Regions from separate parts of the Paenibacillus sp. CAU 1782 genome, predicted to be linked through region 1. Evidence: predicted binding sites of a transcription regulator. Region 1 holds the regulator's gene; each other region holds the start of a gene.
What was found. The regulator LexA, encoded in region 1, represses DNA repair genes until DNA is damaged. The targets are predictions, from matches to a motif close to CGAACATATGTTCG.

Region 1 (4,203 bases):
TGAGGCGAGGTTACCATCCGAACCTTGGTAGCCAGCACTACCTCCGAACGCTTGCCTTGTATGGCCTTTCCGACAATTTCCTCCGAACGCCCGTTAACATAAACGTTTGCCGTATCCAGAAAATTGCCGCCCTTGTCCAGAAACCGGTGAATCATTTCTATAGAATCGCCTTCGCTGGTCGTATTGCCGAAAGTCATCGTTCCCAGACACAATTCGGATACTGCAAGCCCGCTTTTCCCTAGCAAATGGTAGTTCATCGGTTAAACCGCCCTCCAAACTTAATGCGTGATGTTGTTTTCTTCGTCTTCTACATATTTAATAGTGTCCAGCTGCTGCCTGAAATTCTGTTTGAAATTATTCAGGTATTGCTGGCGCAGCTCGTCACGCTCTTTTGTTTCTTCATCGCTTAGTCCTACCGTTTTGTTCTTGCGCGACAATTCATTAATTCTGGCAATCAACTTGTCAATATCCATTACTCTCTGCTCCCTCCGGTCATGCTGCAAAAATCACTTCTCCTTACTTTGACACTTCCAGCGCCTCATTGTCAAGGTATAAGCGACCTCTGCAAGCCTTTGAAAGCATACAAATAAAAAAGCAATAAGGCCTGCGTAACGCAACAGGCCTTATTGCTATCTATGACTAATGGGATATGAAGGAAGCGCGATGAGACAAAGTGATCCTTACTTATAATTCAGGAAGTATGAGCCTTTGGCCAGGCATGATGGCAGAGGTCTGCAAGCCGTTCCGTTCCTTAATCATGTGTACGACATACCGGATATCCTGACCCCCGTCGCTATGGCGACCGGCAATGCCCCAGAGAGTGTCGCCGCTGCCCACTGCAATTACAATTTCGTTACCGGAAGGTTCCGCAACCGTTTCCGGCAAAGCATTGGTCACGGCAATCAGAAAGCATGTGGACAACACCGCAAATAATACCGCGCTGACAATAGCTTTCAGCATGTGGCCTCTAATCCAATTGGCAACCTGCCGGAGACCGGAGATCTTCTCCTGTGTCTTTCCTATAGCGTTCATAACATGAATGGACTTGTAAGAGCTATTGCTTGAACTCATCATTAGCATATTCAGCACCCCAAACGTTTGTTCTGTTTTTAAGATAACACGAACAAATGTTTGCGGTCAATACAAAATGCGAACTTTTGTGCTTGAGAACTTATGTTTGTACGAACCTCGGTTCTGTGCTATAATTTGTCACAATAAGCATGAATGGAGATGATGGAAGTGTCGAAGATTTCCAAGCGACAAAATTCGATTCTTGATTTTATCAAGCAGGAAGTCAAGGATAAGGGTTATCCCCCGTCCGTACGAGAAATTGCCGAAGCTGTCGGATTGCTCTCCAGCTCCACGGTACACGGCCATCTGGACCGTTTGGAAAAGAAGGGTTTTATCCGCCGCGACCCCACGAAGCCTCGCGCGATCGAAATCCTTAACCAGGATCCCAATGACAACGTCATTCCGCTTCCCGTAGCGCAGGTGCCAATCGTGGGCAAAGTTACCGCAGGCCTGCCCATTACGGCGACGGAGAATATAGAGGATTATTTCCCGCTTCCTTCCCATTATGTAGGGGACAGCAACGTTTTTATTCTTAATGTTATTGGCGACAGCATGATTGAAGCCGGCATACATAACGGCGACTATGTGATTGTGCGACAGCAGCAAACGGCCAACAACGGCGAAATCGTGGTTGCGATGACGGAGGACGACGAGGCTACCGTCAAAACGTTCTACAAAGAGAGGGATCACATTCGCCTGCAGCCCGAGAATGCTTCCATGAAACCGATTCTGCTGCCTAATGTGACCATTCTGGGTAAAGTAATCGGATTGTTCCGCGACATTCACTGAAGTGCGACCAGCACCTCTCTCTGAATTCTTTTGGAGACGTTTAGCGGGGTGAGCAAGATGTTAACCTATTCTACAATATAAAGCGCAGGTTTCGGGATGCATTGCAGCATTTCCTTAGGACTTGCGCTTTTTGTCTACATAAGGAGGGCAATGATGATAGACCAACTGCCAGCAATTCTGGATCACAAAGTAAACCTGGACGAGATCCAGTCCGTTGCTTACGACTCGGAGACGATAAAGTCGGATAGCGGCGAAATCATTACGCAGCTTCGCTATTTTAGCATTGACACCACCTATGGTGAATACATAGAAATTCACTCCGATTCCGATGATGAGAAATATGCCTTGCTCTATGGGATGTTTTATTCCCAGTTGCCCGATCATGAGGAGTCGGAAAACGTCTCACTCGAGCTGTATCAAGCAAATAAATAAAGAAAAAGCAAAAACCATCTCGCAAGAGATGGTCCATCATTTGTGCGTATGAATGGCGGGGCCGCCCGTCCCTCCTGTTGTATTTCTTACCCTTCCCGTTTGGGCGCCCGCAGCTGTTCTCCCAGTTCCTCAATGTATTGAGTCATTTTATTGCTGATCTCCATCCGCAGCGCTTCCCGCGCAATGCCAAACCGCTCTTCGTATCCCCGGCACAAATAGCGGTGATACAGAATTCCGTCCCCGGTTTCATCCGTAAACACTTTAATGTTACGCCGTTTCAGAGATCGCTTCAGGTCATAATATTCATCCGTTGTACGCAACATAAATATTTCAAGACAACGAATGTTCAGGTCCTTGAGGGGAAGCCGCGACACGCGGATATGCTCCATCCCCTTCTGCAGCATTGCAATGATATGCGGAAACATAATGTAGTCGCGTATCATGGTCAATTCCTCTAATCCAGGACGGCCGCTAACGGGAATTTGGCCACGCTGGTCATGCTGCTCCTGATGTTCCGTCAAAAGCATCTTGGATTTCCATCTTTCGTTTCCGTCAAGCTTGCTCATTCAAAGCCCCCCGTTTTGTGCCGTCCGCCTCTGCTCGCAGCAGCAGAGCGAATGCGGTCCCGTAATGACTTCATTACGATGTCCTGCCACGATTGTTAACCGGCTCCATAAACAGAACATTTGTTCTCATTCTATATGATTCATCATTTCCTTGCAACCACTAAAATATCCCTACCCGGCCCAAAAAAAACAGGCCTGGATTTCTCCAACCTGTTCTTGGCATTATTTTGCTTAACGATGACGTTAAAGGGATAAACATACGTTGTCCCTTACTTCAGGACAATGATTCTCCTGATATTCATATGATCAAACAGGTCCTCCCACTCCAGCTCTTGCCCATACGGATCGCGGTAATACGGGGCAACGGCCGGCAAATACCCCATTAGCAAGCCCGTACCGCCGCATACCATCCCGCCGCCGTCTCCGCCCTTGAGCAAAAAGGAGGTTTCTCCCGAGATCAGCTCATATTGATAAGGATCGCCTGCAAAACAAAGCCCGAATCCGTTTGGCTTCTCAAGGTCATATCCTTTCTCCTTGCCGGCTGAGTCCGCCCCATCCTCGTCGCCGAAATATTTTACCCGCAGGCTGTAATCAAAGCTGTCTCCCCATGGAAACAGGGTGCGGCAGCCGCCGCCGTACAGGTATTCCCACTGATCCTCGTTAGGCAGCGAAAAACCTTCTGATGAAAGCTCTTCAACAAGCCCTCCATAAGTCAATTCTTCATCAAAAAGATAACATCTTACGGCGTCTTGTTCCCGAACAAATTTGAAGCTGTTGTAGCACGTATATTCGTTATAGCCGGAGGTTTTGAACTTTTCCAGCTCCTCGTGAAAATCCTCGTAGTCATAGGCTTCCTCATCCTGCTCGGCAACCTCGATCCAGCCAATTCCGCGCGCGTAACGTTCAACCAGCATCGGCGGAATGTCAGCCTTGCGGACCGGGGACATCATGCTTTTCAAAAAGGCGGTGCCATCCTCCACATCGTATTCATCCAACGTAGCCCGGAATTCCTCCTCCGTGTCTTCGTCCATTCCTTCTTGCCAGTCCTCCCAGCCAAGCGTCACCGCATCTCCCGGAACATAAACAAACTCTCTATCTCCATAGAGATATACTCCCGTTTCCAGAGCAGTTCCAAACCTTTCAAAAGACGCAAGTCCTTTATAAGAAAACCCGCCAGGCAGCGCCTGCACAAGCTCTTTCAGCCATGCATCCTTCGCCGCCGCAGGCAAGTCCGAAAAAACCGATTTCGTCCAATAGGCCATTTCCTGTCCCCTCTCAGTCAAACTCTGGTCACTAGAAGTATACTATAATAAACCAGCTTCCAACTATGGCGCTCCTAAGAAAA
Region 2 (4,203 bases), 160 kb from region 1:
ACTCATAGTATTGTCTAGGTATTTCGTATTTCTCCATTAGTTTCTCTAGATGCGAATCCACGGCCTGCCCCCTGTCATAATGACTTGTAATCAGTATATGGCAGGGATTGGCATGGTGAGAAGACGGGAAAATATTCCTGTATCCTTTATTGCAAACTGTACGCCAAAGCTCATTCTACATCTTCTAAATATTCTATTGCTAATGGATCATGCCATTCTTTATCATTCAATTCAAATCCCCTGAATATCCGATCAATGCCTGTTACAACCCCTTTGTATGCATAGCCGTCATAATCAACAAAAGAAACTGTGGTCTTATCTTCATATGATTGCATTAATTTAGCTTTAATTATTTCAATGTCAACTGCCAATGAATTACCTCCTAGCAATCATTCCTCCGGGTCTTGTTAGTTTGGATTTGCGACTTTCATAATGTCCAGGAACGGAACCTTAAATAGTTCACCATTGTGTTCGACATGAACAAGTTTTGTCCTTGAATCCATATTTGTGATCAATCCTTTAACCGGCTCGTCAAGTCCCCAAACCTCAAGTTCGATCAACGTTTCTTCATTCTTAGCTTCAACTAAGCGCTCGCCCAGCTCCTCTAATACAAATTCGTCTCTAGTGGGTCTTTTCGCTTTTACTTTCGCCATCTTCGTTTCCTCCCGATCGTTTTAGTTTTTGGGAAAGCTGATCAGTGTATCTTGCCAGACGGTTACCCATTTCTGCTTTCAGCGCTTCCCTCGTAATGCCAAATCGGTTTTCATATCCCCTACAGAGGTAACGATGATAAAAAACACCGTCATCAGTTGTATCCGTGAACACCTGGATATTCCTCGTCTTAAGATCACGCTTAAGGATGTAATAGTCATCAGTCACCGAGAACATAATGACTTCCAGGCAACGAGCAAGCAGTTCTTTTAATGGGATGTTAGCCGTTCTAATTTGGTCAATGCTACGATGAAGCATTGATATGATATTTGGATACATGATGTAATCACGAATCATTGTCATTTCATCATTGGTGGGCATACCGATGATCTTGGGTTGATGACGCTGTTCATATTGCTCCTTGTGTTCCGTGAGTAACATTTTAGTCTTCCATCGTTCATTCCCGTCCAGTTTACTCATTTAAAGTGCCCTCCAATCTGCCCCGCTCTTTCGCGGGCCACGCCAGAATTAAGCAGCGATGACGCCCTCATAATAGATGCATCTCCAAAACGGTCTTTAATCTCGTCCGTTACCAACTCCAGGTCAAATTGTTTTGCGCGGTCCTCAAAAAGATCCAGCTGCTGAATTTTATCTGAGGACAACCCCGTCAAAGCAATCGCAATATGGGTTACAGGTAGTCCCTGCCAATATTGATCAAAGAGAGTCTGCACAGCGGTGACTAAATCATGTGTCAGTGATGTAGGTCGAATTAGCGTCAATTGCCGGTTGAATACATTTCCGCGCTGCCCATCCGTTTCTCCAACGCCAAGGGCAACAACCCTCCCCTGCACTCCCAAGCAACGCGCCCGCCTGCCGACTTCAACGCACAACTCCAATAAAACTACCTCGATATCCTCCCGACGACTGTACAATGACGCTCTGAGCGCTTTACCGTGGCTCACAGACTTGAGCGGTGTCGCTATAGATGGAACAACAGGACTTGGATCGATGCCGTTGGCCGTTTGCCAATAATATTCCGCTTGGATATCGGATTGTTTACCCATCATCCTGCGCATCATCTTTTTAAAAACGGGAAGCTCAAGCCTTGCAATATCCCCAATGGTGCGTAGACCCTGCATTGTAAATCTGGCCGTCATCCGTGAGGCGACCATGAACATGTTATTGATCGGCAGCGGCCACAAATCCCGCTCGATGTTAGTTGCATCCAGCCGAAAAATGCCTTCAGGGCGTTTTTTGGCAAAGTTATCTGTTGCCGTTTTCGCAAGCACCTTTGTGGGGCCAATTCCGATCCTTGAAAGCACGCCAGTTGAAAGTTGAACATTATGTTGTATCTTTCGTGCAATCTCTTCAGCAGAGCCGTAAAGAGCAACTGATCCTGTCACATCCAAGAATTGCTCATCAATTGAATAAGGCTCCACCAGTTCTGTAAATGACTCAAAGATGCTTGTAATAAACAATGAGATGCTAATATATCGCTGCATGCGGGGGCGAATTATGATAAGGTCTTTGCATATCGCCAAAGCCTCTCCTACCCTGCTGGCCGTTGTTACGCCGCGCGATTTTGCAATTGGGCAGGCCGCTAATATGATACCGCTCCTTCGGTCCGGATCTCCAACTGCAACCGGCTTATCTTTATATTCTGGATGGGCTGACTTTTCCACGCTGGCATAAAATGACTGACCGTCGATCAACAATATAGACCGTTTCCCGTAATCCATCTCCCCACCCTATCACGAACGTTTGTTCTTATTATATGCAAATATATGTTCGGTATGCAATGGAAATAACACACAAAAAGTTTTTTTGATTAGAAATGAATCAAACAAAAAAGCCTCCATGTATAATGGGGCTCCGTCTAGGATTTCAAATTAGTATAATATTCATTAAACATGATTGCATTTTGTCTCAGTTGCTTTAGCATATTTGCAATATTTTCAGCATTATTTAGTTCCATGATTTTTTCGCCCAATTTACTTACAACAAGTAAATGATGTATTGCTTTGTGAACATTTATGTACTCATAGTTAGTCAATTCACTTCTAACCTGCATTAAAAAATCGAGAGTTAAATCGGATAATAACATATGTAACGCTTCTTTTACTTCAGTGTAACCTTGTGAAACTAACGATGTGGCAAGAAGAAATCTTTCATAATCGCTATCTGGAATAATGTCAGTTATATCGTTAATTACACTATGATTCATTTTCATTTCTTCAGATATTATGTTAAATATTATCTTTTGAGCATTGTCTTTGTTTTTCGAATCAACCTCATGTTGACTTTTTATTTGATACTTTGCTACAAAATATGCAGTTAACCCACCAACCAATCCACCTAATAAAGAACTTGATAGCTCAAAAAAACCTGACCAAAGACTGTCGAGAGGTTTCTCAAAGTATCCTTCTTGTAACAAAAGTACAAGTATAAAGAATGACAAAAGGTTCCCGCCTGAGAATCCCAATATTAGCCAACTATAATAAACAAAACTCTTTTTCATCAATACCTCTGTCTACACTTCATAAGAAAGTTGCTTACCACTCTTGATATCTGTTCACCTGATTCATCAATATTCCCCTCATCCAATTGGTCTAAAGCGACACTTTCCTCGTCCCCTTCACCAAACTCCAAAAATTCATCTAAAGATGAAGGGGACTTCTGCTTTAAATCATCGGATAGCCCTTTCAATGCTTCGAAAGTGGACTTAGGATCAACCTTACTTACTTGTGTAGTGATTTTTGGAATTTGACTCAGATATTCTTTGCGTACTCTAAAATGTGCCCTAATATACTCTTGAACATTTCCAATAACATAAGAATTACCACATTCTTCACACGCAACAACATTCTCCGAGCTATTTAAGTCGTCTTCAACTAAATAAATTCTATTGTTGCAAACTGACTTAGTACATTCGAAAAAATAAACAACTTCAAAAACGCCGTCTTTATCAGAAAAGTAAAGTAAAAATTGAAGAGATGATTTTAATGTTAGCCCAGTGAATTTGGAAAAATCATGTGGATTAATATTTTTTTTACGACTATTTAAGGATTGTTGAATAAAAGTATGGAGTGATTCAAGAACTGAAATTTGAAAGTGGTGCTTGCAGTTGGAATTATTGTAAATATGCTTTAATTTTTCGTAAAACAAATTCCTCCTTCTCCCTTCTACTCACCCTCATTTTAGTGTAGTAGTACACAATCATTGTACCATTTTTATACTCAATTCGCACATCCACAAAGTTTTCATCGCCAGGAACTTCATTAAGATGCCAATGAAAACTTGCCTCTTGCATAGATTGAGCATTGTGTATTATTTCTTTAAGCTGCCAAAAAGACTTCACATCGTAAATCGGTAATCTCTTCTCATTTCTTGATGATGCTCTAGTGTAGTCACTTTCCCGAAAATGAAATTTAAATATCCACCCTTTTTCAAATTGAATGTCTTCCATCCTTTCGGTAATATCTTGATAAATAACATTTTTTATTTGCTCAACATAATCTTCTTTTACTTCTGCCACAATTTCTGAAAGGAATT
Region 3 (4,203 bases), 810 kb from region 1:
GACAGCAAGCCTGCTCTCGTCGTTGCCCCGATCAAGGTGAACGGAGGCAAATCCAGGCGGACCGAACGGGCGCTAGGACCTTTGCCGATCATAATATCCAGCGCAAAGTCCTCCATGGCGGGATAAAGGACCTCCTCCACGGAGCGGTGGAGACGATGAATTTCATCGATAAACAAGACGTCGCCTTGCTGCAAATTGGTCAGAAGCGCCGCCAAATCGCCAGGTCTCTCGATCGCCGGCCCCGAGGTCGTACGAAGATTAACGCCTAGCTCATTAGCAATGATATTGGACAATGTTGTTTTGCCCAGACCCGGCGGCCCGTACAGCAATACGTGATCCAGCGCTTCTTTGCGCTGCTTGGCCGCTTCGATATAGATTTTGAGATTTTCCTTTGCTTTGCTCTGGCCGATATATTCCGCCAGGTAGCGCGGCCGGAGACTAAGCTCCACCGCTTGTTCTTCCATCATCAGGTTGGCGGAAATGATTCGCTCATCCATTAAAGGCCACCCTCCCTTCCGTCATTACCCTTTAAACAATTGCTGCAGTGCGCGCTTCATCAGACTGTCTACCGTTTCATCAGGCGTGGCGCTTTCCTTAAGGCCGCTCCATGCTTTATCAAGCTCCGCTGCAGTATAGCCAAGCGAGGCAAGCGCCTCGCGCGCTTCCTCCCATGCCGTGCCCGCTCCTTCTCCGCCTGCTTCTCCCGCTCCGGCAGCATCGGTCAGCGATGCGGCGGTTAAGCCGAACGCATCCGCGGCAAGCCCCAGCTTATCCTTCAAATCAAGCACCATACGCTGCGCCGTTTTTTTGCCGATGCCGGGCAGCTTGGTCAAAAACGCCAGGTTTTCCGTCTGGATAGCAGCCGCAATCGCCTCCGGCTTGCCTGCTGACAATATCCCGAGCGCTACGCGTGGACCAATTCCCGATACATCCAGCAGCTTGCGGAACAACGTCTGCTGCTCCCTCGACTCAAATCCGAAAAGCAGGATGGCATCCTCTCTCACATGGTGGTGAATGTAGATAGTGACCGGTCCCTCCTTGCCCGCGAAGGCGTAGGGGCTGGGCATAAACACCCGATAGCCGACATCCCGAACGTTCAACACCAAATATTCTCCTTCGATATGTACAACCGGCCCGGTAAGAAAATCGATCATATGCGGGTCACCTCATTGATTTTATTGGTCAAACCGGCGGAATGGGCATGACAAATCGCCACCGCAAGCGCATCAGCAACGTCGTCCGGCTTCGGGATCGCCGACAGCTTGAGAAACATTTTGACCATTTCCTGCACCTGCCGCTTCTCCGCCTTGCCGTACCCCACAACAGCTTGCTTGACCTGCAGCGGAGTATATTCCGCCACGTGAAGCCCCCGTTGGGCCGCCGCCAAAATAATGACGCCTCTGGCTTGTCCCACGGCAAACGCGGTCGTTACGTTACGGTTGAAAAATAGTTTCTCAACCGCCACGGAATCCGGTTTGTAGCGGTCCATAAGCGCGCAGGCGGATTCGTATATCTGCTGAAGCCGCTGCTCCGGCGGCGTCTTCGCCTCGGTTTGAATAGCGCCGTATTGAACCGGCGTTAATTTGTGTCCTGCCTTGTCAATAAATCCAAAACCCGCAATCGCAATACCGGGATCGATACCCAAAACGCGCACAATTCCAACTCCCGTCTTGGCTTCGGGCTTGTCCGGCGGCTTTTTGCCAACAATGCCGCCTCCCCGGAAGCCTTCGGCTTTAATGCCTATCCTCCATTATAGCAAAAATTGCCCCAAATGAGAACGAACGTTTGTCCTGATTTATGGCGCAGCAAAAAACCGCCCGGCCGGGACTGCTCTCCAGTGCCGCCTTGCGGCCAACAATCAGGGAGCAATTCAGCGCGGGCGGCCACATTGAGGCGGCGTATCGGCACTTGATGCAGCGGTATTTTCAACTGACTCAATTTCAAATAGGCACGGAAAAATAACGCAGCTGGGGGCGAAAAGGCGGTGATTGATGCCCTTGAGCGAGTTTCCAGACACGCCCTAGTAGGATTGGCGCCTCTCATCGTTGTCGCCTTCATCAATAGCGTAGTCGCTAAATGTGGACAATACGCTATTGTACTCTTCTATATCGCACACCCGAATGCCTCGCGACAGTTGTTCAAACTGCCCGGCGGGCAAGCTGCTCTCCAGGTATTGAATATCCAGCTGGAAAAAGGTTCGCATCACTTTGTCGTCCTTTGGCTCGCCGTCATAAAGCGAAAAATGCCCATTCCGGTCGATGCCGAAATAAGCGTGGCTTTTGCAATGCGGCGATAGATCATTGACGCGCTTTTCCAACCTGACCCTGGCGCCATCCGGCTCCATGCTGGCGGTCCAACCCGGATGAAGGGACAGCAGCGATACAACCTCATCGGGATGAAGCGAACCTAGCGATTCCGTCTCTTCGCCGCAAACGTAAATGACATGAAGCACAACCTCGGCTTGATCGCCCTTCTGCTTCAACTCATGGAGCTTGCCGCTGACGGAATAAGGAGGATGCTCCGCTGGCGCAGTTGCGGTGACGCCGCCTTCGGCTAATGCAGCGCCGGTATTGTCCGCTGGAACGGATGCGGAGATACCGTTCGCCGATATAGCGTGTGCACTCCCCTCAGGCGCAGCAAAAACGACGCCGCCCGCAAGCGGCAGCGCCGTCAGCCACGCGGCAGACGCCGCAGCAATTATCCACATGTTCGCCGGTGAAACCCTGGCGGCCAATCCGCCAAGACTCCATAGCGGTCTTCGGCCTCGCCTAAGTCTTTTTTTCAATTGCCTCCATGGATGGAAGGTCATCATGGGGAAAGCCCCCTCTATTGCTTTTTGACATAGTGTGCGCCTGTTTTGGAGAATTATGCAGGTCTGGATGTCACTTTGCAGATTTCTGGATTGCCGCTTCCAGTTCCTCTAGCGAAGATCCCGCTTTTTCGCCGTTAACAATAAATGAAGGCGTTCCGTAAATGCCGTTTGCCGCCGAGATTTTGAAGTCCTCTTTGACGTCGAACAGATATGTATGTTCCTGAAGGTCCTTTTTGAACAAATCCGGATCCAGTCCGGTTACGTTGTTTTTGACGAATTTTAGCAAAAAGGATTCCGTCGCCCAAATCCGTGCTTCCTTGCCCTGATTCAGCAGTAATTGTTCCTTGAATTGCCAAAACGCTTCAGGGGATTGGCGGTAAATGGCTTCGCTCGCGGACGCCGCAAGGATGGAGTCGGGGCCCAGGAACGGGAAGTTTATGGTATAAAACTGAACCATTCCCGTATCGATATACTTTTCTTTGATGGTAGGGAATATGGCGTTTTCCCAATCCGCGCAGGAAGGACATTTGTAATCGATAAATTCAATCATTTTGACAGGCGCGTCCGGACTGCCCAGATAAGGCTGTTTCTCCAGCATGAATTGTCCTACCTCGACCTCGACCTTGCCTTTGGCGTCCATTAAAGCCGGAAGCTTCTCAAGCTCAGAGGCCGGGCTGTTTTTGTCCAGGATTGCAATAAGAATAAAGCAGATAATAACGGTTCCGATAACCGCAACCAACGGGAGCCACTTTTTCATTGGTACAGTTTCTCCTTTTCATCCAATTTCGGTCATTATCCCATAAGATTACAGTCAATAAAGGGAAAAATGATATGATGAAGGTCACTTTTTCCAAAAAAAGTGTTTGGATTGGCACTTGGGCTTGATTTCACGAACCAAACCTTTACAATTTTATTTATCATACAAGAAGGAAGGCCCTGTTCATGTTTCTGGAGTGGAATGCTAATCAATATGAAATTGCCGCGCAGGGGATCGTTATCAGGCTGCTCGCCAAGGAATATGCGCTCCTGACGTTTCTATACCGGAACCGGGGACAGTCATTCAGCCGGGAGCAATTGCTGGACAAGGTGTGGCCGCTGGAGTATCCTACGGAGCGCACCGTGGACGACCATATATACAGGCTGCGCAAAAAGCTGATTCCCTTGCGGGAACTGAAGCTCGAGACAGTGCGCGGCATCGGTTACAAGCTAAGCGTCGACGAAAGCGGCGGCGGTTTCCATACGCCACCCAGCGCAACCGACAAGCAGTTGCAGGATACGATGCAAGGCGTATTTGCCCGTTATCATCGCTATGGCCAAGGGAAATCGATGCTGGCGCTGGCAAGGCAGCAGGATGTGCTGGGCTATGAGCTAAACGGCTTTTATCATCTATA

Region 2: the regulator LexA is predicted to act here: its motif matches at 2,429-2,442, upstream of ACX93W_RS05105 (DNA polymerase IV).
Region 3: the regulator LexA is predicted to act here: its motif matches at 1,775-1,788, upstream of ruvC (crossover junction endodeoxyribonuclease RuvC).

The regions. Positions count from the first base shown of each region.
Region 1 covers NZ_JBTOLL010000001.1:881,063-885,265, forward strand. The annotation lists gene ACX93W_RS04295 (aldo/keto reductase) at 1-257, opposite strand, end outside; gene ACX93W_RS04300 (DUF896 domain-containing protein) at 279-473, opposite strand; gene ACX93W_RS04305 (LysM peptidoglycan-binding domain-containing protein) at 685-960, opposite strand; gene lexA (transcriptional repressor LexA) at 1,240-1,860, shown strand; gene ACX93W_RS04315 (hypothetical protein) at 2,011-2,292, shown strand; gene ACX93W_RS04320 (hypothetical protein) at 2,379-2,858, opposite strand; gene ACX93W_RS04325 (hypothetical protein) at 3,128-4,120, opposite strand; gene ACX93W_RS04330 (GMC family oxidoreductase N-terminal domain-containing protein) at 4,195-4,203, opposite strand, start outside.
Region 2 covers NZ_JBTOLL010000001.1:1,044,142-1,048,344, forward strand. The annotation lists gene ACX93W_RS05085 (DNA-directed RNA polymerase subunit alpha C-terminal domain-containing protein) at 1-61, opposite strand, end outside; gene ACX93W_RS05090 (hypothetical protein) at 171-371, opposite strand; gene ACX93W_RS05095 (YolD-like family protein) at 408-653, opposite strand; gene ACX93W_RS05100 (hypothetical protein) at 622-1,131, opposite strand; gene ACX93W_RS05105 (DNA polymerase IV) at 1,128-2,390, opposite strand; gene ACX93W_RS05110 (hypothetical protein) at 2,528-3,169, opposite strand; gene ACX93W_RS05115 (hypothetical protein) at 3,169-3,816, opposite strand; gene ACX93W_RS05120 (hypothetical protein) at 3,782-4,203, opposite strand, start outside.
Region 3 covers NZ_JBTOLL010000001.1:1,690,342-1,694,544, forward strand. The annotation lists gene ruvB (Holliday junction branch migration DNA helicase RuvB) at 1-497, opposite strand, end outside; gene ruvA (Holliday junction branch migration protein RuvA) at 522-1,154, opposite strand; gene ruvC (crossover junction endodeoxyribonuclease RuvC) at 1,151-1,654, opposite strand; gene ACX93W_RS08095 (BofC C-terminal domain-containing protein) at 2,021-2,812, opposite strand; gene ACX93W_RS08100 (thioredoxin domain-containing protein) at 2,883-3,569, opposite strand; gene ACX93W_RS08105 (winged helix-turn-helix domain-containing protein) at 3,755-4,203, shown strand, end outside.